3 regions of the Candidatus Pantoea symbiotica genome follow, and region 1 is predicted to be linked to each of the others. Evidence: predicted binding sites of a transcription regulator. Region 1 holds the regulator's gene; each other region holds the start of a gene.

Evidence for each region. The regulator PhoB, encoded in region 1, activates phosphate uptake and scavenging genes when phosphate is short. The targets are predictions, from matches to a motif close to CTGTCATAAAACTGNCNNAT.
Region 2: a site for PhoB is predicted at 6,973-6,992, ahead of phnC (phosphonate ABC transporter ATP-binding protein). Genes of this name have one in related genera too.
Region 3: a site for PhoB is predicted at 5,527-5,546, ahead of glpT (glycerol-3-phosphate transporter). Genes of this name have one in related genera too.

The regions. Positions count from the first base shown of each region.
Region 1 covers NZ_JBSZHR010000002.1:752,101-762,599, reverse strand. The annotation lists gene ACXIZX_RS04015 (cobalamin-independent methionine synthase II family protein) at 1-348, opposite strand, end outside; gene ACXIZX_RS04010 (PstS family phosphate ABC transporter substrate-binding protein) at 514-1,440, opposite strand; gene phoR (phosphate regulon sensor histidine kinase PhoR) at 1,967-3,277, opposite strand; gene phoB (phosphate response regulator transcription factor PhoB) at 3,298-3,987, opposite strand; gene sbcD (exonuclease subunit SbcD) at 4,185-5,390, shown strand; gene ACXIZX_RS03990 (SbcC/MukB-like Walker B domain-containing protein) at 5,387-9,064, shown strand; gene ACXIZX_RS03985 (DUF799 domain-containing protein) at 9,142-9,795, opposite strand; gene ACXIZX_RS03980 (DUF4810 domain-containing protein) at 9,792-10,151, opposite strand; gene ACXIZX_RS03975 (CsgG/HfaB family protein) at 10,163-10,499, opposite strand, start outside.
Region 2 covers NZ_JBSZHR010000002.1:2,355,785-2,366,283, reverse strand. The annotation lists gene phnF (phosphonate metabolism transcriptional regulator PhnF) at 1-703, shown strand, start outside; gene phnG (phosphonate C-P lyase system protein PhnG) at 700-1,146, shown strand; gene phnH (phosphonate C-P lyase system protein PhnH) at 1,146-1,721, shown strand; gene ACXIZX_RS11655 (carbon-phosphorus lyase complex subunit) at 1,721-2,797, shown strand; gene ACXIZX_RS11650 (alpha-D-ribose 1-methylphosphonate 5-phosphate C-P-lyase PhnJ) at 2,790-3,638, shown strand; gene phnK (phosphonate C-P lyase system protein PhnK) at 3,628-4,389, shown strand; gene phnL (phosphonate C-P lyase system protein PhnL) at 4,519-5,223, shown strand; gene phnM (alpha-D-ribose 1-methylphosphonate 5-triphosphate diphosphatase) at 5,220-6,356, shown strand; gene phnN (ribose 1,5-bisphosphokinase) at 6,356-6,886, shown strand; gene phnC (phosphonate ABC transporter ATP-binding protein) at 7,045-7,875, shown strand; gene phnD (phosphonate ABC transporter substrate-binding protein) at 7,902-8,828, shown strand; gene phnE (phosphonate ABC transporter, permease protein PhnE) at 8,913-9,776, shown strand; gene phnE (phosphonate ABC transporter, permease protein PhnE) at 9,773-10,499, shown strand, end outside.
Region 3 covers NZ_JBSZHR010000002.1:4,222,903-4,233,401, forward strand. The annotation lists gene recQ (ATP-dependent DNA helicase RecQ) at 1-747, shown strand, start outside; gene rhtC (threonine export protein RhtC) at 760-1,383, shown strand; gene rhtB (homoserine/homoserine lactone efflux protein) at 1,446-2,069, opposite strand; gene pldB (lysophospholipase L2) at 2,174-3,166, shown strand; gene yigL (sugar/pyridoxal phosphate phosphatase YigL) at 3,204-4,004, shown strand; gene glpT (glycerol-3-phosphate transporter) at 4,038-5,378, opposite strand; gene ACXIZX_RS20315 (carboxylate/amino acid/amine transporter) at 5,719-6,582, shown strand; gene ACXIZX_RS20320 (YehS family protein) at 6,709-7,188, opposite strand; gene metR (HTH-type transcriptional regulator MetR) at 7,282-8,214, opposite strand; gene metE (5-methyltetrahydropteroyltriglutamate--homocysteine S-methyltransferase) at 8,350-10,499, shown strand, end outside.

The DNA of each region.
Region 1 (10,499 bases):
TGGGTGATTGGGATTAAAGGCCACTTTACCGGTGACTTTCACGCCGTGCGCTTTGGTCTGCACGCCATTGAACTGAATGCCCTGCTCCGCTTCGAACAGCTCAACGCCGTGCAGATCGCCGAAGAAGTCAAAGTGCCACCATGCGCGACGGAATTCACCATCGGTAACGATCTGCAGACCGTTGGCGCGCTGCTGCTCCACCACATGACGGATTTCACGATCTTCCACCTGACGCAGTTGATCAGCATTGATGTCACCATTGGCAAACTGCACACGCGCCTGCTTGATGGCAGCGGGACGCAGAAAACTGCCGACGGTATCGGCGCGGAACGGGTTATGACGTGGCATCTTATCTCCTGGCTGACGCTTAGTTGCGTCAGGGTATAATTTCGCTGGGTTATTTCAGCCATCTGGACGGCTATATGTCCAAGAAGAATGCCACGCTGTTACAATTTCGGCAACGGAAGAAAATTCAGCTTACATGAAACTATTTCATGTTCAGATGCACGTTCTTCAATTTCCCTCAATTGCCGCCCGCGCTTGCGCCATCTGGCTATCTGACAACGGCAAATAGCCAGCTTCGCTCACCCGACGCTGGCCTTGTGGCGACAACACCTGATGCAGAAAGGCATTCACCAGCGGCGGCAGTGGTTTGCCGGGCGCTTTGTTGACGTAAATATAAAGCGGGCGCGACCACGGATAGCGGCCGCTGCGAATGGATTCGGTATCCGGCATCACGCTGTCGCCGTTCGTCGTGACCACCGGCAGCATTTTCACGCCGCTGAGATGAAAGCCAAAACTGGCGTAACCGATGCTGTTAGGCGTGGCGGCAACGGCTTGCACTACCGCAGCGGAACCGGGGAATTCAGCGACGTCAGCACGGAAATCGCCTTTACACAGCGCCTGCTGCTTGAAGAAACCCCATGTGCCCGACGCCGAGTTACGTCCATAACGCTGGATGCTGCGCGTTGCCCATTGGCTGTCGCTCAAACCGAGATCGCCCCAGCGCTGCGGCACCTGCTGTCCGCCGCACAGGCGCGTAATGGAGTACAGCGCATCGAGTTGTTGCGGCGCGATGCGCGGCAGCGGATTGTCCTGATTGACCACCACCACCAGCGCATCCATCGCCACCGGCACCGCCAGCGGCGGATAGCCGTAACGCGCGATGAAAAGTTGACGTTCGTCGATCTGCATCGGGCGGCTCATCGCGCCAAGCTGGGCAGCACCGGCGGCCAGAGCGGTCGGTGCGGTAGACGATCCCGCCGCCTGCACCTGAACGTTCACGCCCGGCGACTGGCGGCTAAAATCCTCGCCCCACAAGGTCATCAGATAACCCAGCGTATCCGATCCGACGCTGCTCAGATTGCCGGTTAGCATGGTTTGCTGGCTGTGTGCCAAAGCAGAGCAAAGCAGCAAGAGGGAGATCAACAGCGATTTCATTGGCGATTCCGCAATTTAATGAGACGCCTATTCTGGAGCGGCGTGATTTATCGCGCAATAAATTGCGTAAAGGTTGTCAGTGAGGGGTGAATCGGTCGCCATAAATGGCAACCCTACGAAAATCCCGTAGGGTGCGCATTTATGCGCACCAGGTCGCCATGAATGGCGACCCTACGAGACTTGTAGCGATGGCGAGTCAAAATTATGCCTTGATGGTGCAGCGCGGGTGTTGAGGCGACATCCTAACTCGCTGAACGAATGAGGGATTCCAGGGCGAGCCGCATGGATGCGGCGAGAGGTGGCGCTGAGCAGGAGCGAATCGCCGCCGGTCCGTCAGGAATCGTGATTGAGTGAAGGTACCGCGCAGCGGCGGGTTGGGCTGGCGCAAGGCCCGGGAGTGCAGAGGGCGCGGCCAGGCGCTCTCTGCTCGGTCGCCGCACAAGGGTGCTGCAACTACCTCAGCTTAGGGCGAACGAAAGATGCTCTGTGCTTAACTGAGCGGCATCACGCAATGGATGTGCAAACCTTAATTAACCCGCTCTTGCAGAGCGCTAGCCACAATCAACCTTGGCGGCAGCAGGAAGCTGAAACAGGTTTCCTGATGCGGCACGCTGGTGATCTCGAGCCGCGCATTATGATGGCCCAGCGCATGTTTCACGATTGCCAGCCCCAAACCGCTGCCGCCGGTGGCACGTGAACGCGCTTTGTCCACGCGATAGAAACGTTCGGTAAGGCGCGGCAGATGCTGTTCGCTGATGCCCGGCCCGTCATCGCACACCTTAAACTGCGCGCCTTGTTTGGTACGCAGCCAACTGATGTCGATGCGCGTGCCATCCGGCGTGTGATTCACCGCGTTGTAGACCAGGTTGGAAATGGCGCTACGCAACTGCTCATCATTGCCGAACACTTTCAGATGCGGATCGGTATGGAAATGGATGGTGTGACGTCCCTGGCTCAGCGTTTCCGCTTCACGCTGCAACAGCAGCAGCATGCCCGGCACATCCACCGTCTCTTTCAGATCGATGGCTGGCGCCGCTTCGATACGCGACAAGGTCAGCAGCTGTTTCACCAGGCTGTCCATGCGGCGCGTTTGCTCTTGCATGGTGTGCAACGCCTTGCTGCGCGTGCGCTCGTTCATCACCGCGTCGTCCATCATTTCCAGATAGCCCTGCAACACCGTTAGCGGCGTGCGCAGTTCATGACTGACGTTGGCAAAGAAGTTGCGTCGCGCGCCTTCCAGCTGGTGCATTTGGGTGACATCACGCGCCACCATCAGCCACTGACCTTCGCTGTAAGGCATCACGCGGAATTCCATATGATGCTGATTATTGAGGATCTGCGTCAGCGGCGTATCAAACTTGCGCTGGCGGATATAGCGGGAGAATTCAGGATAACGCAGTAAATTGAGGATGTTCTGGCCATTATCTTCCGGCCAGCGCAAGCCAAGATGCTGCTGCGCCAAACCGTTGCACCAGAAAATGGTGCCCTCTTCGGTGGTCAGCACCACCGCATCCGGCAGCGATTCGGCACCGCTGCGGAAACGTTTGATCAGATTGCCCAACTCGCGGCGACGACGCCGGTTGCGTAACTGCATCTGATACAGGCCATAAAACAGCGGTTCCCAGCTGCCGCGTCCGGTGGGCGGCGTCATTGAACGATCGACCCACAGCCAGTGCGACAGACGCATTAAATTTCTGAAGTGCCAGAACATCACGCCGGTCACCGCAATCAGCAGCAGCCACGGCAGATATCCGAACAACAGACCCAACACCAGCGCAGGTAAACAGACCAGCGCCAGCTCGGTCAACAATCTCTTCCAGGAGAGTCGTTCCAGCACGGTAAAAACTCCGTTTACGTTTAGTAGCGGGCAGAGAAACGATACCCTGTTCCGCGAACGGTTTGAACCATGCGATCGTGGCCGGTCAATTCCAGCGCTTTACGTAAACGGCGAATATGCACATCGACGGTGCGATCTTCGACATACACATTGGTGCCCCAAACGTGGTTCAGCAGCTGTTCGCGGCTGTACACGCGTTCCGGGTGCGTCATAAAGAAGTGCAGCAGTTTGTACTCGGTCGGCCCCATCTCCAGCGGCGTGGTTTCTGACATCACGCGATGTGAGGAAGGATCAAGGCTCAGGCCCTGCATCTCGATCACCTCTTCCACCGCCATCGGTGAAATACGGCGCATCACCGCTTTGATACGCGCCATCAGCTCTTTGGGTGAGAATGGCTTGGTGATGTAATCATCCGCGCCCACTTCCAGACCGCGCACGCGATCCTCTTCTTCACCGCGCGCCGTCAGCATCATCACCGGGATGTCGCGCGTCATGGCTTCACGCTTCAAATGCTTAATAAACTGAATTCCGCTGCCGCCGGGCAACATCCAGTCCAGCAGAATCAAATCAGGCCAGGGTTCGATCAGCTTACCAATCGCGCTGTCATAATCTTCCGCCTCAATAGGCTGGTAATCATTCTGTTCCAGCACGAAACATAACATTTCACGGATGGGAGCTTCGTCTTCCACAACCAAAATGCGCTTAGCCATTGTAACTCCTGCTAGTGTGACAACGTGTCACTGGGATTTGCGGCGCCATTATGCGTCAGTTTTGTGACACTTTTATGAAAAAGCCGCCCTAAGATAGATAGATAAAAAACAGAAATGTGACAATAAAAATCTGCTTTTTTTCTTTGTGATCTTAAGTGGTTATAATTCGCCTTCGCTAAACAGAGCACGGAGCAAACATGCGCATCATTCACACCGCTGACTGGCATCTCGGTCAGTTCTTTTACAGCAAAAGTCGCGCGCGGGAACATCAGGCGTTTCTCGACTGGCTGCTGGATCAGATTGTGCAGCATCAGGTGGATGCGCTGATTATCGCTGGTGATCTGTTTGATACCGGTTCGCCGCCGAGCTACGCGCGTGAAATGTTTAACCGTTTTGTGGTGGCGCTGCAGCCAAGCGGCTGCCAATTGGTGGTGCTGGCGGGCAATCACGATTCGGTGGCGACGCTGAATGAATCGCGCGAGCTGCTGGCCTGCCTGAATACGCAGGTGATCACCAGCGCCACACCGCAGGCCGAGCAACAGGTGTTAACCCTGAAGCAGCGCGATGGCGCGCCGGGTGCGCTGCTGTGCGCCATTCCTTATTTGCGACCGCGCGACATTCTGCGCAGCCAGGCCGGCCAATCCGGCCGCGAGAAGCAGATCTCGCTGCTGGAGGCGATTGAGCAGCATTACCAACACTGCTTTGCCGCCGCGCAGTCAATGAACAGCGCGCTGCCGATTATCGCCACCGGCCATCTCACCACCGTTGGCGTCACTAAAAGCGATTCGGTACGTGACATCTATATTGGCACGTTGGATGCCTTCCCGGCGCAGGCGTTTCCACCAGCGGATTACATCGCGCTCGGTCACATCCATCGCGCCCAGCGCATCGCCAACAGCGAACATATTCGTTACAGCGGCTCACCAATTCCGCTCAGTTTTGATGAGCTTGGCCGCGAGAAAAGCGTCTTCCTGCTGGAATTTGGCGACAAGCTCAAGGAAGTGACGCCACTGACCATTCCGCACTTCCAGCCGATGCAGATGCTGAAAGGCTCGATGGCGGAAATTGAACATCAGCTGGCGCAGTTCAGCGAAAGCACCAGTGAGCTGCCAACCTGGCTGGATATTGAGATCACCACGCAGGAATATCTCAGCGATCTGCAGCGTCGCATTGAAGCGCTGACCGAAAATCTGCCGGTAGAAGTGCTGCTGGTGCGCCGCAGCCGCGAACAGCGGCAGCGCAGCCTCGAGCGGCTGGAGAACGAAACCCTGAGCGAATTAAAAGTGGAAGAAGTGTTTGCCCGCCGACTGGCGCAGGAAGATCAGCTAGATGCCGAGCAGGCCGAGCAGTTAACGCAGCTATTCCGCACCCAGCTTGCCGCGCTGGAGAATCCATCTGCATGAAAATATTGACGCTACGTTTTAAAAACCTCAATGCGCTGCGCGGCGAATGGTTTATCGATTTCCGCCGTGAGCCCTTTGCCAGCAACGGATTGTTTGCCATTACCGGCGCCACCGGCGCGGGCAAAACCACCTTACTCGATGCGATTTGTCTGGCGCTCTATCACCAAACGCCACGTCTCGGCACGCTGTCGCAAACCCAGAATGAGCTGATCACACGCGACACCGCCGAGTGTCTGGCAGAAGTGGAGTTTGAGATCAAAGGCGAAGCCTGGCGCGCCTTCTGGAGCCAGAACCGCGCGCGCGGTCAGGCCGACGGCAAGCTGCAGGCACCGCGCGTCGAGCTGGCGCGCGTCGCGGATAATCAGATCATCGCTGATAAAGTTGGCGACAAGCTAAAAGCGATTGAAACCCTGTCGGGACTCGATTTCGCCCGTTTTACCCGCTCAATGATGTTGTCGCAAGGCCAGTTTGCCGCCTTCCTGAATGCCAAACCCGGCGAACGCGCCGAATTGCTGGAAGAGCTGACCGGCACCGAAATCTACGGACAAATCTCCGTGCAGATCTACGAACGCTGGCGCACCGCACGCAGCGAGCTGGATACGCTGCGCGCCCGCGCCGGTGGTATGTCGCTGCTTGATGAAGCGCGCCGTGCAGAGCTGACGCAGCAGTTGGCAGAACTCGCCGTTCAGGAGAAATCGCTGAGCGAACAGCTGACGCTGGCGCAGCATCAGCAACAATGGCTGGTGCAGCAGCAACAGCTGACGCAGGAACAGCAACAGGCCGAACAGACGCTGCTTGCCGCGCAACAGGCGTGGCAGCAGGCGGATGGCGATCGTCAGCGGCTGGCGCGGGCCGAACCGGCAGAAAAACTGCGCGAGAAGCTACAGCAGCGCGAACAGCTGCAGGGCGATCTCCGCACGCTGGAACAGCAATCGCAGCAGCTGCAGGCCCAACAGCAGCAGGCCAAAACCGCGCTGCAACAGGGCGAAAGCCATTATCAGGCCGCGCAGCAGGCGCGCGAGCAGGCGTTACAACAACAGCAGCAGCTCGAAATGCTGCTGATCGAGCAGGTTATCCCGCTCGATCAACGCATTACCACCCTCTCGCAGCAACTGGATGAACAGCAGCGGCTGCATCTGCAGCAGCAACAGGCGCTGCAAACCTGCCAAACCGCGCTGAGCCAGCAACAGCAGGTAAGTGAACGTTTACAACAGCAGCTGGCGCAGCAGCAGGAATTCCGCGCCCGTGAAGCCGCCGTCGCCGATTGGGGCGCAGAACTGACGCGCTGGCAGGCGGAGATCGCCCGGCTGGATGAGCGCGAGCAGACGCTGACGCAGCTCATCGCGCAGCAGCAACAGCAGCGCAGCCAGCTGGAGCAGCATCAACAGGCGCAGGCTCAGCGTGAACAGGCAGCGCAACCGTTGCAGCAAGCCGAAACTCAGGCCGCGCAGCAGCGTCTGCAAGCGGAGCAAGCACTGACTTCGCTTGAGGCGGAGATTAGCAGCGCACAGCTGCGTGCATACCTTACACAACATCAAACGCAACGTGCCGCACGCCAGCAGCTCAGCCTGCTCGCCGCGCAGTGGCGCGCGCTGCAGCCACAGCGCTTGCAGCGACTGCAGAAACTGGCGCTGCTTCAGCAGCAGCATCAGGAAGCCGAACAGGCGTTGCAGGCGCTGCGAGAAGAGTACAAGCGGGAACATCAAGCGCTGCTCGATGTGCGCAAAATCTGCGAGCTGGAGCGCACCATCGCTCAGCTGGCCGACGAACGTGCCAAATTGCAGCCGGATCAGCCCTGCCCGCTGTGCGGCTCGTGTCAGCATCCGGCTATCGCGCAATATCAGCAGCTTGAGCCCGGTGCCAATCAGCAGCGTTTAACTGAGCTGGAAACGCGCGTGGCGCAGCTGAAAGAGTCCGGCACCGCTAAAGGTGAGCAGCAGAAGCTGTCGCTGCAACAGCAGCAGGCGTTGCAGCAGGAGATCGCTGATTACGACCAGCAACTGGCAACGGTCAACACCCAGTGGCAAGCGCTGAGCGGTGAGCTGGCACTTACCTGCACGCTGGAGCAACAGGACGATTTTGCGCAGTGGCAACAACAGCAGGATGCGCAGGAACAAACGCAGCAACAGCAGCTGCAGACGCGGGAAAACGCCGCGCGTGCGCTGCAGCAGGCGAAGGATGCACATCTGCAACAGCAGCAGCTGTGGCAACAACATCAAAATCAGCAGCAGCTGGCGCTTCAACAGATCGCCAGCACACAGCAAACGCTGGATGAAATCAGCCAGCGCGAAGCCAGCGAACGCAGCGCCATGCAGCAACTGGCGCAGCAGCTGGAACAACAGTTGGCGCAGCATCAGCTCAGTTTGCCAGACGCGGCTGAGCGGGAAAGCTGGCTCCTCACGCTACAGCAGCGCTGGAGCGCATGGCAGGAAAATGAGCGCTTACACGGCGAGTTGCAGCCGCAGCTGGCGAAAGCCGAGAGTGAGCGTAGCAGCCTGCAGCAGAATCTGGCGCGTGAACAGCAGCGGCTCGATGAGCTGCAGCAGACGCTCAGCGCGCTGCAACAGCAGCGCCAGCAGCAGCAAGAACAGCGTCAGCAGCTGTTTGGCGATCGTCGGGTGGCGGAAGCCCGACAGCAGCAGCACGCCGCGCTGCAACAGTGTGAACAAGCGCTGGCGCAACAGCTACAGCAGTGGCAGCAGGCGCAAAGCTCGCTGCACAGCCTGAATGGCCAATGTGAGCAGATCGCGGCGCAGCAACTCACCTTACGTGAGCGCGCTGCCGCAGCCGAAAGCGCCTTCCTCGCCGCGCTGCAGCAGAGTGATTTTGCGGATGAAACGGCGCTGCGTGCCGCCCTGCTGGATGAGCGCGAGGTGCAGCAGCTGCGCCAACAGTTGCAGACGCTCGATCAGCAGCGCCAGCAGCAGCTTACTCTCAGCGAGCAGCTCACGCAGCGTTGGATGGCGCATCAGCAGCAGCGACCGGCCGATCTCAGCGATGAAGTCGCCGCCACTATTCAGCAACAGCTGGAACAACTGCGCGTGACTTTACGTGACAATGCCCGTCAACAGGGCGAAGCGCAGCAGCAGTTGCACAGCGATGCGCAACTGCGTTCACAGCAACAATCGTTGCTGACGCAAATCGCTACCGATGAAGTAGAGCTGGCGCAGTTGGGCCGCCTGAACGATCTGGTGGGTTCGGCCAAAGGCGATAAATTCCGCCGCTTCGCGCAAGGCCTGACGCTCGATCATCTGGTGTGGCTGGCGAACCGTCAGCTTGATCGCCTGCACGGTCGCTATCTGTTGCAACGCCGCGTCAGTGAAGAGCTGGAGCTGGAAGTGGTGGATACCTGGCAGGCCGACGCCACGCGCGATACGCGCACGCTGTCGGGCGGCGAGAGTTTCCTCGTCAGCCTGGCGCTGGCGTTAGCGCTGTCGGATTTGGTGAGTCATAAAACGCGCATCGAATCGCTGTTCCTCGACGAAGGCTTCGGCACGCTGGATGCCGAGACGCTGGACACCGCGCTGGATGCGCTCGATGCCCTGAACGCCAGCGGCAAAACCATCGGCGTGATCAGCCATGTAGAAGCGATGAAAGAGCGTATTCCGGTACAGATCCGCGTCCGCAAGATGAACGGGCTGGGTTACAGCAAGCTGGAGTTGCCAGGGGAATAAATCAGGTCGCCATGAATGGCGACCCTACGGTGCTTCGGCGGGTTTTCGTAGGGTGCGCATTCATGCGCACCGGTTTTTTATCTCACTGTTGCCAACTTATAACGTGGGCCGACCAGCAAACCGCCCTGCTCGTTCTGCGCCAGCAGACGGGCGCTGGTCACACCGGCGATGGTGTGTGCCTTATCCGTCACATTGCTGGCAATCTGCTTGATTGCCGCTGACACCAACATGCCAATAATGCCGCCGTTATTGTTGTTGCCATCTTCCGCGTCACTGGCGGTGGCAATGCCTTGCCAAATCTCTTTACCGCTGCGCAGATCCACCAGACGCGCCGTCGCCGACACCTTGGTCACACTCTGGATCACCTGATAGCTGCTGCCGTAATCGGTCACCGAAATGTACAGCGCGCTGTCGGCGTGGAAGATGTCGTGCAGACGCTGCGGGCTGACAGCCTGAATTTCGTGGCCGTTGGTTAAACCGTTTTGCTGGAAGGTTTCATCCACCACCGCCACCGGGAACACGTAATAGCCCGCTTCCGCCAGCGGACGCGTTACCAGCGAGGTGAAGCTGTTCGCCGCATTCACATCCGGCGCGCGGTTATCCGCAGGCAATACCAGAATTGAGGCTGGCTTGCTGGCGCGGAAGGCGCTGTAATCGTAAGGTTTTTTGTGCGCGCAGCCGGTCAACAGCAGCGCGGCCAGCACGCCTAAAGAAACAATCAGCTTTTTCACTGGGCAACTCCTTGTTTTTTCTTCATCAGAAAGTCCATGTATGGCGCAGATTCCGGGAACAGCTGTTTCTCGGTGGCAAACTGGCCGAAGGCTTTATCGGTATCTCCGGTTTTGGCGTACAGCAAACCGAGCTGCGCGTGCAGGCCCGGCGCGACCGGTTTGTTGACCGATTTGGCTTTTTCAATATCCAGATTCAGTGCTTCGATCTGCTTCTGCGGGTCGCTATCTTTTTTGTAGTAGCTGTAGATCTGCTGCTGATAATCGCCCCAGTAATAGATCGGTTCCGGCCCTTTTGGCGCACAGCCTGCCAGCACGCCCGCAGCGATCAGCGCCGCACTCAGTTGCAACATTTTCATGCTCAATATCCTTATTTCGCCGGACGCCATGCGCCGCTGTTAATGCCATCGACTAAATGATCCACCGCTTCACGAATCGCCAGATCCATCACTTTACCGTTCAGGGTTGAGTCATAGCTGGCGGTGCCGCCGAAGCCAACGATCTCACGCGCTGACAGCTTGAATTCACCCGCGCCCTGCGCGCTGTACACCACTTCTGAAGTGGTGACATCCACCACATTCAGGTTGACTTTGGCATAGGCGATCTGGTTTTTACCGCGCCCCAAAATGCCCCACAGCTGCTGATCGCCCACTTCTTTGCGACCAAATTCAGTGATATCGCCGGTGATGATGTAAGTCGCACCTTTG
Region 2 (10,499 bases), 1.6 Mb from region 1:
ACATCCGACCACTGTGTATCAGGCCGTTGCCGCCCAACTGGAGCAGGCGCTGCAGGAGCGCTATCGCTGCGGCGACTATCTGCCTTCCGAGCAGCAACTGGCCGATCACTACGAAGTGAATCGTCACACCTTGCGCCGCGCAGTCGATGAGCTGGTCAATAAAGGCCTGCTGCAACGGCGTCACGGCGTCGGCATTTTGGTGCTGATGCGTCCTTACGATTATCCGCTGCATGCGCAAGCGCGCTTCAGCCAGAACCTGATGGAGCAGGGCAGTCATCCCACCAGCGAGCGTCTGCTGGCGGTGCTGCGCCCGGCGAGCAGCGATGTGGCGAGCGCGCTGGGCGTGAATGAAGGCGACAACGTCATTCACTTGCGCACGCTGCGCCGCGTCAATGGCGTGGCGGTGTGCGTCATCAACCACTTCCTGGCGGAACTCAGCTGGTGGCCAGCGCTGCAACAGTTCCACAGCGGTTCGCTGCACGATTTTATGCAGCAGCAGCTCGGCCTGAGCCTGACGCGCAGCCAAACCCGTATCAGCACCCGTCGCGCGCAGGCCAAAGAGTGCAAGCAGCTGGAGATTGCGCTGCAGTCGCCGCTACTGTGCGTGCGCACCCTGAATAAACACAGCGACGGTCAGGTAGCGGAATACTCCGTCAGCCTGACGCGTGGCGACATGATTGAACTGACCCTGGAGCACGAATGACACAGCAAACAGCCCGCCAGCATTGGCTCTCGGTGCTGGCGCACAGCGATGCCAACCAGCTTGAGGCGCACTGGCAGCCGTTACGCCTCAACGCCGATTTTGAACGCATCCGCCCGGCAGAAACCGGCTTAACCCGTTTGCAGGCGCGCATGGGCGGCAGCGGCAAACGCTTCGTGATGGGCGATGCCACAGTAACGCGCGCGGTGGTGAAACTGCACGACGGCACGCTCGGCTTTAGCTACGTGCTGGGGCGCGACAAAGCGCACGCCGAACGCTGCGCGCTGATTGATGCGCTGCTGCAACAGCCGGAAACCCAGGCGCTGTTACAGAAAAAATTGATTGCCCCGCTGGCGGCACTGCGTGAAGAGCAGCGTCAGCTGCGCGCGCGTGAAATCGCCAGCTCCAAAGTGGATTTCTTTACGCTGGTTCGCGGAGATAACTGATGACTTTACTGGCAAGTTTTAACCATCCGGTGGCTGATGCCCAACGGGCCTTTCGCCGCATTTTAAAAGCGATGAGCGAGCCGGGCGTGATGGTGTCGCTGCCGCTGCAACAGGGCTGGGGCGATCTCTCGCCAGCGGCCACGGCGGTGCTGCTGACGCTGGTCGATCAGGAGAGCGCATTGTGGCTGGATAATCGCATTGATAATGAAGTGGTGCGCAGCAACCTGCGTTTCCATACCGGCGTGCCGATTGTTGATGAGCGCGATGCACCTTTTGCGCTAACGCACGCGGCGGCCAATCCCGATCCGGCGCTGTTCGCCTCTGGCGATAACATGTCACCGGAGAAGAGCACCACGCTGATTGTGGAAGTGCCGTCACTGAGCGGCGGGTTAACGCTGCGCCTTTCCGGTCCCGGCTTACGTGAATCGCGTGCCATTGCGCCGCAGCTGCCAGAAGCGATCTTGCATTATCTGCGTGAGCGTCCGCATCCGTTCCCACAGGGCGTGGATCTGATTTTCACCTGCGGTGAAGCGATGATGGCGCTGCCACGCACCACCGACGTGGAGGTGTGCTGATGTACGTTGCGGTAAAAGGGGGCGAAAAGGCGATTGCCAGCGCCCATGAGCTGCAGGCCGATCTGCGTCGTGGCGATCGCGACGTTGCCGAATTGGGCTGCGATCAGGTCGCGCAACAGTTGGGTTTAGCGGTCGATCGCGTGATGACCGAAGGCGGCATCTACGATCCACAGCTGGCGGCCTTAGCGATTAAACAGGCAAGCGGCGATTTGGTGGAAGCGATCTTCCTGCTGCGCGCCTATCGCACCACGCTGCCGCGTCTCGCCGACAGCCTGGCGCTGACAACCGCCGAGATGCGCCTCGAACGTCGTATCTCCGCCGTCTACAAAGATTTGCCGGGCGGCCAGGTTCTCGGCCCAACTTACGATTACAGCCATCGTCTGCTCGACTTTACGCTGCTGGCAAACGGCGAAACGCCCGCTGCACCGCGTGACGATCAGGCGCTGCCCGAACGCTGTCCGCACGTGTTCAGCATGATGACGGCAGAAGGATTAGCGGCACGTGAAGAGGATGACGGTAGCGAGCCGTGCGACATCACCCGCGAACCGCCAGGTTACCCGGCCACGCGCGCCGCACGCCTGCAACAGCTGGTGCGCGGCGACGAAGGTTTCTTGCTGGCGCTGGGCTACTCGACGCAGCGCGGCTACGGCCGCAACCATCCGTTCGCCGGCGAAATTCGTACCGGCTATCTCAGCGTCTCGATCTGCCCGGAAGAGCTGGGCTTTGAGATTGAGATTGGCGAAATCCTGCTGACCGAATGCGAGATGGTGAACGGCTTCACCACCGAAACCGACAGTGCGCCGCACTTTACGCGCGGTTACGGCCTGGTGTTTGGTCGCTCCGAACGCAAAGCGATGGCGATGGCGCTGGTGGACCGCGCGCTGCAGGCGCCAGAGTACCACGAACGCATTGCCGGTCCGGCGCAGGACGAAGAGTTTGTGCTGTCGCATGCCGACAACGTGGAAGCGGCGGGCTTTGTCTCGCATCTGAAACTGCCGCACTACGTCGATTTCCAGGCGGAGCTTGAGCTGCTGAAACGGCTGCGCCAACAGCATCAGGAGCAGAACCATGAGTGAGTTAACCGGCTACAACAACGGTTATCTGGATGAGCAGACCAAACGCACCATCCGCCGCGCGATTCTGAAAGCGGTGGCAATTCCTGGTTATCAGGTGCCGTTTGCCGGACGCGAAATGCCGATGCCTTACGGCTGGGGCACCGGCGGCATTCAGATCACCGCCAGCATCATTGGCGATGCCGATGTGCTGAAGGTGATCGATCAGGGCGCGGATGACACCACCAACGCGGTATCGATTCGTCGCTTCTTCCAGCGCGTCAGCGGCGCGGCTACCACCGAAGCTACCCGTGACGCCACGCTGATCCAGACGCGTCACCGCATTCCGGAAACGCCGCTCGAAGAAGACCAGATTCTGATTTTCCAGGTGCCGATCCCCGAGCCGCTGCGCTTTATCGAGCCGCGCGAGACCGAAACCCGCACCATGCACGCGCTGGAAGAGTACGGCATCATGCAGGTGAAACTGTATGAAGATATCGCCCGCTACGGCCACATCGCCACCACTTACGCTTATCCGGTGAAGGTCAACAATCGCTACGTGATGGATCCGTCGCCAATCCCCAAATTCGACAACCCGAAGATGCACATGATGCCGGCGCTGCAGCTGTTTGGTGCCGGGCGTGAGAAACGCATCTATGCGCTGCCGCCGTACACCAAAGTGGAAAGCCTCGACTTCGACGATCACCCGTTTAGCGTGCAGCAATGGGAAGAACCCTGCGCGTTGTGCGGTTCGCGCCACAGCTACCTCGACGAGGTGGTGATGGATGACGCCGGTACGCGCATGTTTGTCTGCTCCGATACCGATTTTTGCCACCAGCAGCAGGAACAACAGCATGCACAGTGAACAGCCGCTGCTTGCGGTCAACAATCTCACCCACCTTTATGCGCCCGGCAAAGGCTTTGAAGAGGTGAGTTTTGAGCTCTATCCCGGCGAAGTGTTGGGCATTGTTGGGGAATCCGGATCCGGTAAAACCACCTTGCTGCGCAGCCTGTCGGCACGCTTAACGCCGCAGCAGGGCAACATTCTCTATCGCGCGCAGGATCTCTATCAGCTGAGTGAGAGCGATCGCCGCCGCTTGCTGCGCACCGAATGGGGCGTGGTGCATCAGCATCCACTTGACGGTTTGCGTCCGCAGGTGACAGCGGGCGGCAATATCGGTGAGCGCTTGATGGCGGTAGGTCATCGTCATTACGGCGATATCCGTAAAGAAGCGATGCGCTGGCTGCAGGATGTGGAGATCTCCGCTAATCGCATCGACGATCTGCCCACCACGTTCTCGGGCGGCATGCAGCAGCGTTTACAGATTGCGCGCAACCTGGTGACGCAGCCGACGCTGGTATTTATGGATGAACCGACCGGCGGGCTGGATGTGTCGGTGCAGGCGCGCCTGCTGGATCTGCTGCGCACGCTGGTGCGCGAGCTGAATCTGGCGGTGGTGATTGTGACGCACGATCTCGGCGTGGCGCGGTTGCTGGCGCATCGCCTGCTGGTGATGAAGCAGGGCCGCGTGGTGGAGAGCGGGTTGACCGATCGGGTGCTGGACGATCCGCATCATCCGTATACCCAGTTGCTGGTTTCATCGGTGCTGAGTTGAGATGAACAAGGTCGCCATAAATGGCGACCCTACGACGTGCCCAATGCAACCGTATCGCCCCGTAGGGTCGCCATTTATGGCGACCTTCTCGAAGACCAGCACAACTATCAAAATCATCAGGACATCACTATGCAACCTTTACTGCGCGTAGAGCATCTGAGCAAAACCTTTGTGCTGCACAACCAAAGCAGCGCCGCGCTGCCGGTATTGCAGGACGCTAATCTTGAAGTCAGCGGCGGCGAATGTGTGGTGCTGCATGGCCGCTCCGGCAGCGGAAAATCCACGCTGCTGCGTGCGCTGTACGGCAACTATCAGGCCAACAGCGGCCACATCTGGCTGCAACATCAGGGCGAATGGATCGACATGGCTAACGCGCCCGCGCGGCAGATTCTGGCGATTCGCTGTCACACCGTTGGCTGGGTCAGCCAGTTTTTGCGCGTCATTCCGCGCGTGCCGACGCTGGAGATCGTCATGCAGCCGCTGCTGGAGCGCGGCACCGAGCGCGCCTTCTGCGAAAAGCGTGCCAAAGAGCTGCTGACGCGCCTCAATGTGCCGGAGCGTTTGTGGTCGCTGGCACCGTCGACCTTCTCGGGCGGCGAGCAGCAGCGCGTCAACATCGCGCGGGGCTTTATCGCCGACTATCCGGTGCTGCTGCTGGATGAGCCGACCGCCTCGCTCGACAGCGCCAACAGCGCCGCAGTAGTTGAACTGATTGAACAGGCGCGCGCCCGTGGTGCCGCCATTGTCGGAATTTTTCATGACGAAGCGGTGCGCGAACGCGTAGCCGATCGCCTGCACGTCATGCAGCCAATGAAAGCAGGAGCAGAAGCATGATCATTAATAACGTCCGGCTGGTGCTGGAGCATGACGTGGTGGCGGGTTCACTGGAGATCCGCGACGGACGCATCGCCAGTTTCAGCGATAGCGTCAGCCAGTTGCCGGGCGCGCTGGATGGCGAAAACGCCTTCCTGCTGCCGGGTTTGGTGGAGCTACACACCGATAATCTCGACAAGTTCTTCACGCCACGCCCCAAAGTGGATTGGCCGGCGCACTCGGCGATGAGCAGCCACGATGCGCTGATGGTCGCCAGCGGCATCACCACGGTGCTGGATGCGATTGGCGTCGGCGACGTGCGCGATGGCGGGCATCGCATCGAAAACCTCAATAAGATGATTGAGGCGATTCAGGACAGCAATCGCAAAGGCATTAACCGCGCCGATCACCATTTGCATCTGCGCTGTGAGCTGCCGCATCACACCACGCTGCCATTGTTTGAAAAGCTGATGAACACGCCAGAACTGTCGCTGGTGTCGCTGATGGATCACTCGCCGGGTCAGCGCCAGTACGCCTCGCTGGAGATGTATCGCACCTATTATCAGGGCAAATATCAGCTCAACGATGAGCAGATGGATCAGTTTGAGCGTGAGCAGCTGGCGCTGGCCGCCGAGTTCTCCACGCCGAATCGCAACGCCATCTCCAGTTTGTGCCGTTCGCGCGGTATTCCGATCGCCAGCCACGACGACGCTACGGCGGCGCACGTTGCTGAATCCCACGACGTCGGCAGCGCCATCGCCGAATTCCCTACCACGCTGGAGGCAGCACGCGCCTCGCGTGAGTGCGGCATGCAGGTGCTGATGGGCGCGCCCAACATCGTGCGCGGCGGTTCGCACTCCGGCAACGTGGCGGCGGCGGATCTCGCCAGCCACGGCCTGCTGGATATTCTCTCCTCCGACTACTATCCGGCCAGCTTGCTCGATGCGGTGTTCCGCCTGGTGGCCGATGAACGCAACACGCTGACGCTGCCGCAGGCGGCTGCGCTGGTGACCAGCAATCCGGCGCGGGCGATTGGTCGGCACGATCGCGGTCGCATCGCCGAAGGACTACGTGCCGATTTAGTGCTGGCGCATACCGAACATGGTCATTCGCACATTCGTCACGTCTGGTCGCAAGGCAAGCTGGTGTTCTAATGGCGCGCCTGATCTGGCTTACCGGGCCTTCGGGCTCGGGAAAAGACAGCCTGCTGAACGCGCTGCGGGAAGCGCCGCCGGAGAATCTGCTGATCGCCCATCGCTACATCACGCGCGCCGCCGATGCGGGTGGCGAGAACCATGTGGCGCTGAGCGAGGCGGAATTCCGACGGCGCGAGGCGCTGGGCTTGTTCGCCGTGAGCTGGCAGGCGCACGGCATGCATTACGGGCTGGGCGAGGAGATCGATCTGTGGCTGGCGCGCGGGCTGAACGTGCTGGTTAACGGTTCGCGCCTGCATCTGCCGATTGTGCAGCAGCATTACGGCACGCAGCTGCTGCCGCTGGTGTTGCAGGTTTCTCCTGCGGTGCTGGAAGCGCGTTTGCGGCAGCGCGGGCGCGAGCCGCAAGCGGAAATCGAAAAACGGTTGGCGCGCGCCGCCGAACCGCTGCCCGCGTATTGTCATGCGTTGAATAACGATGGCGCGTTGAGCGACACCCTCGAGCATCTGCGCCAGCTGATTACCCCGTAGGGTCGCCATTCATGGCGACCTGGTTCATCGCGGTATTGAGGTCGCCATAAATGGCGACCCTACGCTGTCACCGTTTAATCATTTTACTGTCATCAAGCTTTCATCCGTTTTGCCCGTAATAGCGGGCAATCAACACCTCAGAAGAGATGGAGTGCAACATGGCACAGGCATTACTGAAAACCGTCGTCGACAACCCTTACCCGCACGTGACAGGGCAGGGCAACAATGTGTTGTCGGTGCAGGGATTGTGCAAAACCTACGGCGCCAACCAGGTGCTGGATAACGTCAGATTCGATCTGCATGCGGGCGAGTTGGTAGCGGTGATTGGCCGCTCAGGCGCAGGCAAATCGACACTGTTACACATGCTGAACGGCACCATCAGCGCGTCGCAGGGCGCCATCCTCAGCAATCGCCACGGCGAAGTGGATCGTGATGTGGTGACGCTGAATAGCCGCCAGATGCGCGAGTGGCGCACCGAATGCGGCATGATCTTCCAGGACTTCTGTCTGGTGCCACGTCTTGATGTGCTGACCAACGTGCTGCTCGGTCGTTTGAGCCAGACCTCGACGCTGAAATCGTTCTTCAAAGTCTTCTCCGAAACCGACCGTGCTCGCGCCATCGAACTGCTGCAGTGGATGAACATGTTGCCGCAGGCGCTACAGCGCGCAGAGAACCTCTCCGGCGGCCAGATGCAGCGCGTGGCGATTTGCCGGGCGCTGATGCAAAACCCGCGCATTTTGCTGGCGGATGAACCGGTGGCGTCACTCGATCCGAAAAACACCAAACGCATCATGGATGTGCTGCGTCAGGTGAGCGAGCAGGGCATCAGCGTGATGGTGAACCTGCACTCCATCGAACTGGTTAAAAGCTACTGCACCCGCGTGATTGGCATTCAGCGCGGCAAAATCCTGTTCGATGGACATCCTTCCCAGTTGACCGACGGCCTGATGCATGAGCTGTACGGCGACGAAATTAACCAGCTCCACTAACTCCCACAGCAAGAGAAAACCTAAGAATGAAACTGACTTCTTTAGCTTTACTGACTATTGCGATGGCATTTGGCGCAAACGCAGCGGATGCACCAAAAGAGTTGAACCTCGGGATTCTTGGCGGCCAGAACGCCACGCAGCAGATTGGTGACAACCAATGTGTGAAAGACTTCTTCGACAAAGAGTTGCAGGTGGATACCAAACTGCGCAACTCGTCTGACTATTCAGGCGTAATTCAGGGCTTGCTGGGCAACAAAATCGACCTGGTACTGAGCATGTCACCGGCTTCATTTGCCTCGGTTTACCTGCAAAACCCGAAAGCGGTGGACGTGGTGGGCATTGTGGTGGACGACAAAGACGGTTCACAGGGTTATCACTCGGTGGTGATCGTTAAAGCTGACAGCCCGTACAAAAAGCTGGAAGACCTGAAAGGCAAATCGTTCGGCATGGCCGATCCCGATTCAACTTCTGGCTTCCTGATGCCGAACCAGGCGTTCAAGAAAGAGTTCGGCGGCACGGTTGACGATAAGTACAACAACACCTTCTCCAGCGTCACCTTCTCCGGCGGCCACGAGCAGGACATCCTTGGTGTGCTGAACGGTCAGTTCGAAGGCGCGGTAACCTGGACCTCACTGATTGGTGACCGCGAAACCGGTTATACCTCGGGTGCCTTTGGCCGTTTGATTCGCATGGATCATCCTGACTTGATGAAACAGATTCGCATCATCTGGCAGTCGCCGCTGATCCCGAATGGCCCGATTCTGGTGAGCAACAACCTGCCCGCTGACTTCAAAGCGAAGGTGGTGGCCACCATCAAGAAACTGGATAAAGAAGATCACGGCTGCTTTGTTAAAGCGGTTGGCGGTACCCAGCACATCGGTCCAGCGACCGTGGCGGATTATCAGAACATCATCGATATGAAGCGTGATTTGATGAAGGGTACGCGCGGCTAAGCCTTTAAAACGGTGCGCATTAATGCGCACCCTACATTGTAGGGTCGCCATTCATGGCGACCTGGTTACACAGGAATCCCCCCCTTGACCGATTTCGAACACTACTACCAACGCATCCGCCGCCAGCAAAAGCGCGACTCGCTGCTGTGGTCGCTGCTGTTGCTGGCGCTCTATCTGGCCGCGGGCAAGATGGCGGAATTTAACCTGCTTACCGTTTGGCAGTCGCTGCCACACTTTTTTGACTACATCGGTGAAACTCTGCCGGTGCTGCATCTTTCACTGCTGTTCGCCGACGGCAAAACTGAAGGCTCGCTGGCCTATTGGGGCTATCGCCTGCACTTCCAGCTGCCGCTGATCTGGGAAACCTTGCAGCTGGCGCTGTCGTCCACCATCGTGGCGGTGGCCGTTGCCGGTGTGCTGGCGTTTTTCGCCGCCGATAACACCCAAACGCCGCGCAGCCTGCGGGTGGCGATCCGCGCCTTTGTCGCCTTCCTACGTACTATGCCGGAACTGGCGTGGGCGGTGATGTTCGTGATGGCGTTCGGCATTGGCGCTATTCCCGGCTTCCTCGCGCTGGCGCTGCATACCGTCGGCAGCCTGACCAAACTGTTTTACGAAGCGATTGAGAGCGCCTCAGATAAACCGGTGCGCGGCCTCGCGGCGTGCGGCGCCAGCAAACTGCAGCGCATGCGCTTTGCCTTCTGGCCGCAGGTCAAACCAACGTTTCTCTCCTACAGCTTTATGCGTCTGGAAATCAACTTCCGCTCCTCAACCATTCTCGGATTGGTTGGCGCGGGCGGTATCGGGCAAGAGCTGATGACCAATATCAAACTCGATCGTTACGATCAGGTCAGCATCACGCTGTTGCTGATCATTGTGGTGGTGTCGCTGCTGGATACGCTGTCCGGCTGGCTGCGTCGCCGCGTAGTGGAAGGAGACACAGCATGATCGCCTTAGCGCCGGATGTCGCCAAACTCAAACAGGAGCATGCCGCCCTGTTTGCCGCGCAGAACCGCTATCTGCGCCGCGTTGCGCTGGTGGCGCTTGCCATCGCGCTCTATTATCTGTTCTTCTTCGAATTCTTTGGCATTGAGTGGAGCCGTTTTCTCATTGGCTGCCAGCAGCTCAGCCGCTATTTCCTGCGTATGTTTGTCTGGCAGGATTTTCTCAACTGGCCGTTTGGTTACTACTTCACTCAGGTCGGGATTACGCTGGCGATTGTGTTCTCCGGCACACTAACCGCATCACTAATTGCCTTGCCGGTCTCGTTCCTGGCGGCGCGCAACGTGATGCACGATCCGGTTACGCGACCGATTTCGCTGGTGGTACGCCGCGTGCTGGATGTGCTGCGCGGTATCGACATGGCGATTTGGGGGCTGATCTTCGTGCGCGCCGTCGGCATGGGGCCGCTGGCTGGCGTGCTGGCGATTGTGATGCAGGATGTCGGCTTGCTCGGCAAACTCTACGCCGAAGGGCACGAAGCGGTGGAGCGTTCGCCGAGTCGTGGCCTCAGCGCGGTCGGCGCGAACAGCCTGCAGAAACATCGTTACGGCATTTTCACCCAGTCGTTCCCGACCTTCCTCGCGCTCAGCCTGTATCAGATTGAGTCCAACACCCGCTCAGCGGCGGTGCTGGGCTTCGTCGGCGCGGGCGGCGTTGGCTTGGTGTATG
Region 3 (10,499 bases), 3.5 Mb from region 1:
CAGGATATTGAACGCCACAAACTCAACGCGATGGGGGCATTTGCCGAAGCGCAAACCTGTCGTCGTCTGGTATTGCTGAACTATTTCGGCGAAGGTCGCCAGCAGCAGTGCGATAACTGCGATATCTGCCTCGATCCGCCACGTCGCTACGACGGCTTGCTCGAGGCGCAAAAGGCGCTGTCGAGCATCTATCGTACCGGCCAACGCTTTGGTATGGGCTATATTGTTGAGGTTTTGCGCGGAGCGAGTAATCAGCGTATTCGCGACAACGGCCACGACAAACTGCCGGTGTACGGCTTAGGCCGCGAGCACAGTCACGAACACTGGATCAGCGTGCTGCGTCAGCTGATTCACCTCGGCATGGTGACGCAAAACATCGCCATGCATTCGGCGCTACAACTGACCGAAGCGGCGCGCCCGGTGTTACGCGCGGAAGTTCCGCTGATGCTGGCGGTGCCGCGTATCGTGACGGTGAAGACGCGCGGCAGCAGTTCGCCGAAAGTACACAGCGGCAATTACGATCGCCAGCTGTTTGCCAAGCTGCGTAAGCTGCGCAAAGCGATTGCCGATGAAGAGAATATTCCGCCGTACGTGGTGTTTAACGATGCCACGCTGATTGAAATGGCAGAACAAATGCCGATTAGCGCGTCAGAAATGCTCAGCGTGAACGGCGTCGGTCATCGCAAACTGGAGCGTTTTGGTAAGCCGTTCCTGGTGATGATCAAAGAACATGTTGATGAAGGTTAAAGGAAAAAATTCATGCTGATGTTATTCGCCACCGTCGCGCTGGTGCATCTGGTTGCGCTGATGAGTCCCGGCCCGGACTTCTTCTTTGTGTCGCAAACGGCGGCAAGCCGCTCGCGCAAAGAGGCGATGATGGGCGTTCTGGGCATTACCTTGGGCATTGTGATTTGGGCCGGTGTGGCGCTGATGGGCCTGCATCTGATCCTTGAAAAAATGGCCTGGCTGCATGAAATCATTATGGTCGGCGGCGGACTGTATCTGCTGTGGATGGGCTGGCAGCTGATGCGTTCAGCGCGTCAACGTCACAAGCAGCCGCAATCGGAAGCGCCGGTGGTGGAGCTGCCGAAAAGAGGCATGAGCTTCCTGAAAGGTTTCCTGACTAACCTGTCGAACCCAAAAGCGATCATCTACTTCGGTAGCGTGTTCTCACTGTTTGTTGGCAACGACGTTGGCGCGATGGAGCGCTGGGGCTTGTTCCTGCTGATTATCGGTGAGACGTTCGCGTGGTTTACGCTGGTAGCGGCGATTTTCGCTATGCCGTGGATGCGTGATAAGTATCAGCGTATGGCTAAGTGGGTGGATGGTATGGCAGGCGTGTTATTTGCCGGATTCGGTATTCACCTGATTATTTCGCGCTAAGCCAGGTCGCCATTAATGGCGACCCTACGTAGGGTGGGCATTTATGCCCACCGGGTTGAATATCACGCCATTCTGCGTGCGCTGGCTAACAGCGCGCCAACCGCCATAAACAATCCACCAAAGGTGCGGTTCAGCAGCTTCATCTGCTTCGGCCCTTTAATCCAGCCAGCAATGCGCGTTGCCAGCGTGGCGTAACCAATCATCACGATGATATCGACCACAATGGTGGTAACGCCGAGCACCAGATATTGCATCAGCTGCGGCTGGTGCGGCTGAATAAACTGCGGGAACAGCGCGGCGAGAAACACGATGCTTTTCGGGTTGGTGAGGTTCACCAACACGGCACGCTTGAACAGACGGCGACGCGGCATCGCTTTAGCAACGGCGTCGAGATCGATACCGCCCGCTGAGCGCCACTGCTGAATGCCCAGCCACACCAGATAAGCTGCGCCAGCCCACTTCAGAACTTCGAACGCCAGAATCGATTGGGAAAACAGCGCACCCAAACCGGCGCCGACCAGCACAATATGAATGGCCAGGCCGAGCTGCAAGCCGGTAATCGATGCCACCGCGCCGCGATAACCGTGGCTGATGCCGGTGCTCATGGTGTTAATCGCGCCGGAACCGGGTGAAAGGCTGAGGATAGTTGTGGTCAGCAGGTACGTTAACCACCATTCAATGGTCATGTGTGACATTCCCTGAAGTTAGCGAAGTGTGACACAATACGACAGAAAATCGCCGCACGCTACGCAGCACAGGCGCGCAAATCACGTTTTTTTCAGGGGGACGGATGCAGCAGCATAAACAGAGTTGGCTCGGACGTGAACGAGGCTTTTCAGCCTTTGCTACGGGTCCGCTGCTCGACTTCTGGCGTCGCCGTGAAGAGTGTGAATTCACCGGTGTCGGCAACCTGAAGATTCGCTACGTCCGTTTCACCTCACCGCAACATCGTCGTGTCATTCTGGTCGTGCCTGGCCGCATTGAGAGCTATATCAAGTATCCCGAACTGGCTTACGACCTGTTTATGTGCGGCTACGATGTGGTGATTATCGACCATCGCGGTCAGGGACGTTCCGAACGTCTGCTGGAAGATTCGCACCGCGGCCATGTGGTGGATTTTGGTGACTACGTTGACGATCTTGAAACGCTGTATCTGAAAGAGATAGTCAGCAACCATTATCAGCAGCGCTACGTGCTGGCCCACTCGATGGGCGGCGCGATTTTAGCGCTGTTTCTGGCGCGTCAGCCGCAGGCGTTTCATGCTGCGGTGTTCTCCGCGCCGATGTTTGGCATTGTGCTGCCGCTGCCGGACTGGATGGCGCACCGCATTCTCGACTGGACCGAAAAACTGCCCGCGCTGCGTGAAGGCTACGCGCTGGGCACCGGCCGCTGGCGCGCGAATCCGTTTGGCATCAACCGCCTGACGCACAGCCGCGAACGCTATCGCCGTAACCTGCGTTTTTACGCTGACGATCCGGCGCTTCGCGTTGGTGGGCCCACTTATCACTGGGTGCGCGAAGGCGTGCAGGCCGGGCGTGACATCTTCAATCAGGTGGCGAACATCACCACGCCGACCTTGCTGCTGCAGGCGAGTGAAGATGATGTGGTGGATAACCGCTCGCAAAATCTATTTTGTACGGCGATGGCTGAAGCAGGACATCCCTGCGCAGGTAACGCGCCATATGTGATAAAAGGAGCGCGTCATGAGATCTTGTTTGAAACAGACGCGATGCGTGCCGAAGCGCTAAACGCGGTGGTCGATTTCTTCGAACACCACGCTTAATCAATTTTACTTTCCGATATCAACACCCGAGGTTTACATGTATCACATCGTCGCATCCGACCTGGATGGCACGCTACTCTCTCCGGATCACCGCCTGACGCCGTTCGCTCGCACTACGCTGCAGGAACTGGTGGCGCGTGACATCCACTTTGTTTTTGCCACCGGTCGTCACTATATCGACGTCGGACAGATGCGCGATAAGCTCGGCATTCCGGCTTATATGATCACGTCCAATGGTGCGCGCGTGCACAACGCCGAAGGTGAACTGGTGTTCAGCCACAACCTCGACGCCGACATCGCCAGCGATTTGTATGGCCTGCAATATCATGACGAGCACATCCTGACGCACGTTTATCGCGACGATGAGTGGTTCATGAGCCGTCATCGCCCAGACGAGCAGGACTATTTCCGCGAATCGGTATTTAACTATCAGGTTTACCAGCCGGGCATGCTGCCGACCGACGGCATCAGCAAAGTGTTCTTCACCTGCGAAGATCCGGAGCGTTTGGTTCCGATGGAGCAGGCGATTGAAGCGCGCTGGGGCGATCGCGTGAATGTCAGCTTCTCGCTGCCAACGTGCCTGGAAGTGATGGCGGGCGGCGTTTCCAAAGGTCACGCGCTGGAAGCGGTAGCGAAACAGCTCGGCCACTCGCTGAAAGAGTGCATCGCCTTCGGCGACGGCATGAATGATGTGGAGATGCTCAGCATGTCAGGCAAAGGCTGCATCATGCGTAATGCGCAGCAGCGCCTGAAAGATACCTTACCGACGCTGGAAGTGATTGGCAGCAACGCGGATGACGCCGTACCGCACACGCTGCGTAAATTGTTCCTCGCCTAAAAAAACGGGCCGGCCATCACCGGCCCGTTCTGATTATGCCAGCTGTTTCTTGTGCTTATGTTCACTGACCATGGTCAGCAGCAGCAGAATTACCGCCAGCACCGATCCGCCAATCATCACAATAAATCCGCCGTCCCAGCCGAAGTAATCCACGGTGTAACCGACAATTGCACTGGCCGCTACCGATCCACCGAGATAGCCAAACAGCCCGGTAAAGCCCGCTGCCGTTCCGGCCGCTTTTTTCGGTGCCAGCTCCAGCGCATGCAAGCCAATCAACATCACCGGACCGTAAATCAGGAAGCCGATCACAATCATGCACAGCATGTCGATGCCTGGATTGCCCGGCGGATTCAGCCAGTACACTACGGTAGCGATGGTCACCAGCGTCATAAAGAACACGCCGGTTGCGCCACGGTTGCCGCGAAACACTTTGTCGGACATCCAGCCGCACAGCAGCGTGCCGGGAATACCGGCATATTCATAGAAGAAGTAGGCCCACGATGATTTATCCAGCGTGAAGTGCTTCACCTCTTTCAGGTAGGTCGGCGACCAGTCGAGAATGCCGTAACGCAGCAGGTAAACAAACACGTTCGCCAGTGCGATGTACCACAGCAACTTGTTGGGCAGAATGTACTGCATGAAAATCTGCTTCGCCGTCAGCTCCTGCTCGTGCTCCTCGTTGTAGTCCGGCGGATAATCATTCTTCCACGCTTCAATTGGCGGCAAACCGCAGGATTGCGGTGTATCACGCATCAATGCAAAGGCGATAATGGCGATGAGAATGGCGCCAAACGCCGGCATATACAGCGCGGCTTTCCAGTCGTTAAACCACGCCATGCCGAGCAGGAACAGCAGTGGAGGAATACCGCCTCCGACGTTATGCGCGCAGTTCCACACCGATACAATTCCGCCGCGCTCCTTCTGCGACCACCAATGCACCATGGTGCGCCCGCATGGCGGCCAGCCCATACCCTGGAACCAGCCGCACAGGAACAGCAGCACAAACATCACCATGATGCTGGAGGTGGCCCACGGCACAAAGCCCATCACCAGCATCACCGCAGCAGCGAGGATCAATCCGGCGGGCAAAAACACGCGCGGATTCGAACGGTCCGATACCGAACCCATAATGAATTTTGAGAAGCCGTAGGCGATGGAGATTCCCGACAGCGCAAATCCGAGATCGCCGCGTGAGAAACCTTGTTCCACCAGATAAGGCATCGCCAGCGCAAAGTTCTTACGCACCAAATAGTAGGCGGCATAGCCAAAAAATATTCCCAGGAAAATTTGCCAGCGCAGGCGACGATAAAGCGGATCGACACGATCATCAGCCACTTGAGAGCGATGCGGTGCAGGTTTGAAGATACTCAACATGAGTGTGGCCCTCCAGGGCGCGATATAGTTATGGGTTCCCAGCAGGTTGGGGCAAAAGCAACAGACGTAAAAAATGGAAAAATCGAAGTTTCCATTTCGCGCAAAGGATAGTGATGGTCACACGCGGTTACTGTGACATGTGACACATATGTTACAGTTTTATGACAATGGAGAGCGATAAAAACCAGGAAATGTTGTATTTCGCGCATTTTTACCCGAGCGTAAAAATGAGAGATGAAAATTATTCGTCGTTATTTTGTTCACTTGTAAACCAGATAATTCAACCCACTTGCGACAGTTTGTTTACACTAGCGCCACTGTTCATTTTGGGATCGTTACCGTGCCGTTACTGATCGTTACCACCATTCTGTGGGCTTTTTCCTTCAGTTTAATCGGGGAATACCTCGCAGGTCAGGTGGATTCCTGGTTCTCTGTATTAATGCGTCTGGCGCTTGCCGCCATCGTCTTCCTGCCGTTCCTGCGCTGGCGTGGATATCGTGCTTCCACCATCTTGCTGTATATGCTGGTGGGCATGCTGCAGCTCGGCATCATGTATCTGCTGAGCTTTGAAGCCTATCTCTATCTGAGCGTAACCGAGTTCCTGCTGTTCACCGTGATGACGCCGCTCTATGTCACGCTGATCTACGATTTGCTCAGCCGACGTCCGCTGCGTATTGGCTATGCCTTCAGCGCGCTGCTGGCGGTAATCGGTGCGGCGATTATTCGTTACGACAAAGTCAGCGACCATTTCTGGTTCGGCTTGCTGCTGGTGCAGGCGGCAAACATCTGCTTCGCCATCGGCATGGTGGGCTACAAACGTCTGCAGGAAACTCGCCCGATGCCGCAGCACACCGCGTTTTCGTGGTTCTATCTGGGCGCAGTGATCATCGCGGTGATCGCGTGGAGCTTGTGGGGTAATCCGAACAAACTGCCAACCACCTCGCTGCAGTGGGGCATTCTGGTGTGGCTGGGCGTGGCGGCTTCAGGCTTGGGCTACTTTATGTGGAACTACGGCGCAACGCAGGTGGATGCCGGTACGTTGGGCATTATGAACAACATGCATGTGCCAGCGGGCTTGCTGGTGAATCTGGCGATCTGGCAGGAGAAACCGCATTGGCCGAGTTTTATCGCCGGTGCCGCCGTGATTTTTGCCTCGCTTTATGTACATAAACGCTGGGTATTAGGTAAGAAAAGCAACGCATAGGCCTAAAGGGAAGGGATAGCGCGGCAGAGGAGCAAAGTATCTGCGCGTTTATGTTCGGTGCGCATAAATGCGCACCCTACAAAATCATCGTCGTATGTCGTAGGGGCGCCATTTATGGCGACCGTTTTAACCCTTCTTAGCCGGCCCCGGACGATGAATCATCGTCAAACCCTTCAGGAAATTACGCAGAATCTGGTCACCGCATTCGCGGAAATTCTTATGGTCCGGATTGCGGAAAATCGCGCCAACCTCAGCCTGCGAAATCTTAAAGTTCGCTTTCAGCAGCACATCCGGGATATCGGTGGTCTTCAGCTCAAACGCGATACGCAATTTCTTCATGAAAATGTTGTTATTCATGCGGCGCTCAATCGAAGGCGCGGGCGCATCTTCACTCTTACCGCGACGGTAAAAAATCAGACCGTTGAGGAAATAGCCCATCAATACATCCGGCAGCTTGCGAAACGCGGCATCGTCATCTTTCTTCATCCATGCCTGCACATCTTCCAGCGGCACTTCACTCCCCGCTAGGGCAAAAATCTCCACCACTTTGCTATCGCTCAAATCAAGCATATAGCGCACGCTGCGCAGAACATCGTTACTCATCATGGTGAAACTCTCTTGGTCGCGGGTTGAGGCGGCGCATTATAGAGCAGGCGGGACAGGGATAACAGCGCGGGCGACCTTCGCCGCCCAACAACATCAGGATGAGAGGGTTTGCAGTGAGCCCGGGCGCGCGGCATCGCGCACGAATGGCAGATGTTCACAGGCGTGCTGACGGGCAAACCGCACAAAGGCTTCCATTACTGGCTGGCGCTGCTCGCCTTCGCGTACGGCGGCATACAAGCGGCTCCACAAGCCATCGCCCAAGGTCTTCGTCACCACCAAACCTTGCTGCTCAAAATTCTCTACTACCCAATGCGGCAGTGCGGCGATGCCCATACGCGCCGACACCATCTGAATCAGCAGCAGCGTATTGTCCACGCTCTTCAAAGCCGGGCTCACGCCCGCAGGCTGCAGGAAATGGCGCCACACATCTAAACGCTGACGTTGCACCGGATAGATCATCAACACTTCATCGGCCATATCTTCCGGGGAAATATGCTCAAGCTGCGCCAATGGATGATCCGGTGCCATCACCAAACGCACTTCAAAATCGAACATCGGTGAATAGAACAATCCGCTGCGCGGCAGAATATCGGAGGTTAACACCACATCCAGCTCGCCCTGCTGCAATGCGGGTTGAGGATCAAAGGTCACGCCGGATTTGAAATCCATCACTACCTGCGGCCAGCTCTGGCGGAAATTATTCAGCGCGGGCGTCAGCCACTGAATACAGCTGTGACACTCAATGGCGATACGCAACGTGGCCTGATGCGGCTCATGACACGCCTGCAAAGCCTGCTGAATCTGCGGCAAAACCTGCTCGGCCAACTGCAGCAAAATCTCTCCCTGCGGCGTAAAACGCAGCGGCTGGCTTTTGCGCACAAACAGACGAAAGCCCAGCCGCTGTTCCAGATCGCTGAACTGGTGAGACAACGCCGATTGCGTCTGATGAAGCTGTGAGGCGGCGGCGGCTAACGAGCCGGTGTTCCGTAACGCCTGCAGCGTCCGCAGGTGTTTGAGTTCGATCATGAGAATCCTTCACATCGAGATTGAACAAATTGCGCTTGAGGAACATACAGTACCCGCAGATTATGGCGGTGTAAACATCTGGACGGCTAAACATCTCTGCACCCTACTCAGTTAAGAATATCTGGAGAACAGAAAATGACCATTCTGAATCACACTCTCGGTTTCCCTCGCGTTGGATTGCGTCGTGAATTGAAAAAAGCACAGGAAAGCTACTGGGCAGGTAAAAGCTCACAGGAAGAGCTGCTGGCGGTGGGGCGCGAACTGCGCGCTCGTCACTGGCAACAGCAGAAAGAGGCGGGCGTCGATCTGCTGCCGGTCGGCGATTTCGCCTGGTACGATCACGTGCTGACAACCAGCCTGCTGCTGGGCAACGTGCCTGCACGCCACCAGAACAAAGATGGATCCGTCGATCTCGACACGCTGTTTCGTCTTGGCCGTGGCCGCGCCCCAAGCGGTGCACCGGCGGCGGCGGCGGAAATGACTAAATGGTTCAACACCAACTATCACTACATGGTGCCGGAATTCACGCAAGGCCAGCAGTTCAAACTGACCAGGACCCAACTGCTGGATGAAGTCGACGAAGCGCTGGCGCTCGGCCACAAGATTAAACCGGTGCTACTCGGCCCGGTTACCTATCTGTGGCTGGGTAAAGTGAAAGGTGTGCCGTTCGATCGCCTGTCACTGCTTAAAGACATTCTGCCGGTTTACCAACAGGTGCTGGCGGAACTGAAAAAACGCGGCATTGAATGGGTACAAATCGACGAACCTGCACTGGCGCTGGAACTGCCGCAGGCGTGGCGCGATGCGTTCAAACCGGCTTACGACGCGCTGCAGGGTGAAAGCAAACTGCTGCTCACCACCTATTTCGACAGCATTGGCCAGAACCTTGACGTAATCAAAGCGCTGCCGGTGCAAGGTCTGCACGTTGACCTGGTGCACGGCAAAGACGACATCAAACAGCTTAATGAGCAGATCCCGGCAGATTGGCTGCTTTCCGTCGGCGTAATCAACGGGCGTAACGTGTGGCGCGCGGATCTCAGCAGCTGGTTTGCACGCCTGCAGCCGCTGGTGGGCCAGCGTCAACAATTGTGGATCGGATCATCTTGCTCGCTGCTGCACAGCCCAATCGATCTCAGCGTGGAAACGCGCCTCGATGAAGAGGTGAAAAGCTGGTTCGCCTTTGCCCTGCAGAAGTGCGCTGAGCTTGCACTGCTGAGTCAGGCGCTGAACAACAACGATGCCGCTTCGCTGGTCGAGTGGAGCGCACCGATTCGTGCGCGTGCCAACTCCACGCGCGTTCACAATGCCGCAGTCGGCGAGCGTCTGGCGAAAATCCAGGCTAAAGATGTTGAACGTACCAGCAACTATACCGAACGTGCCAAAGCGCAGCGTAACCGCTTCAACCTGCCAGCGTGGCCGACCACCACCATCGGTTCATTCCCGCAAACCACCGAAATTCGCGGCCTGCGTCTCGACTTCAAAAAAGGCAACATTGATGGCGGTAATTACCGCTCTGGCATCGCCGAACACATCAAACAGGCGATTGTTGAGCAGGAACGTTTGGGTCTCGACGTGCTGGTGCACGGGGAAGCAGAGCGTAACGACATGGTGGAATACTTCGGCGAGAACCTCGACGGCTTTGTATTCACCCAAAATGGCTGGGTACAGAGCTACGGTTCACGCTGTGTTAAACCGCCGATCATCATCGGCGACGTAAGTCGTCCGCAAGCAATTACCGTTGAGTGGGCGAAGTACGCGCAGTCGCTGACCGACAAGCCGGTGAAAGGCATGCTGACCGGTCCGGTGACGATTCTCTGCTGGTCATTCCCGCGTGAAGATGTGAGTCGCGAAACCATCGCCAAACAGATTGCGCTGGCGCTGCGTGACGAAGTAGAAGATCTGGAAAAAGCCGGTATCGGCATCATTCAGATTGATGAACCGGCACTGCGCGAAGGCCTGCCGCTGCATCAGTCCGATTGGGCGGCGTATCTGACCTGGGCAGTGGATGCATTCCGTCTCAATGCCGCCGTAGCGCAGGATGACACCCAGATTCACACCCACATGTGTTACTGCGAGTTCAATGACATCATGGACTCGATTGCCGCGCTGGATGCGGACGTTATCACCATCGAAACCTCACGTTCCGATATGGATTTGCTGGATACCTTTAAGGAATTCGACTATCCCAACGAAATCGGTCCGGGCGTGTATGACATTCACTCGCCGAACGTGCCGAGCGTGGAGTGGATGGAAGAGTTGCTGCGCAAAGCGGCGCAGAGCATTCC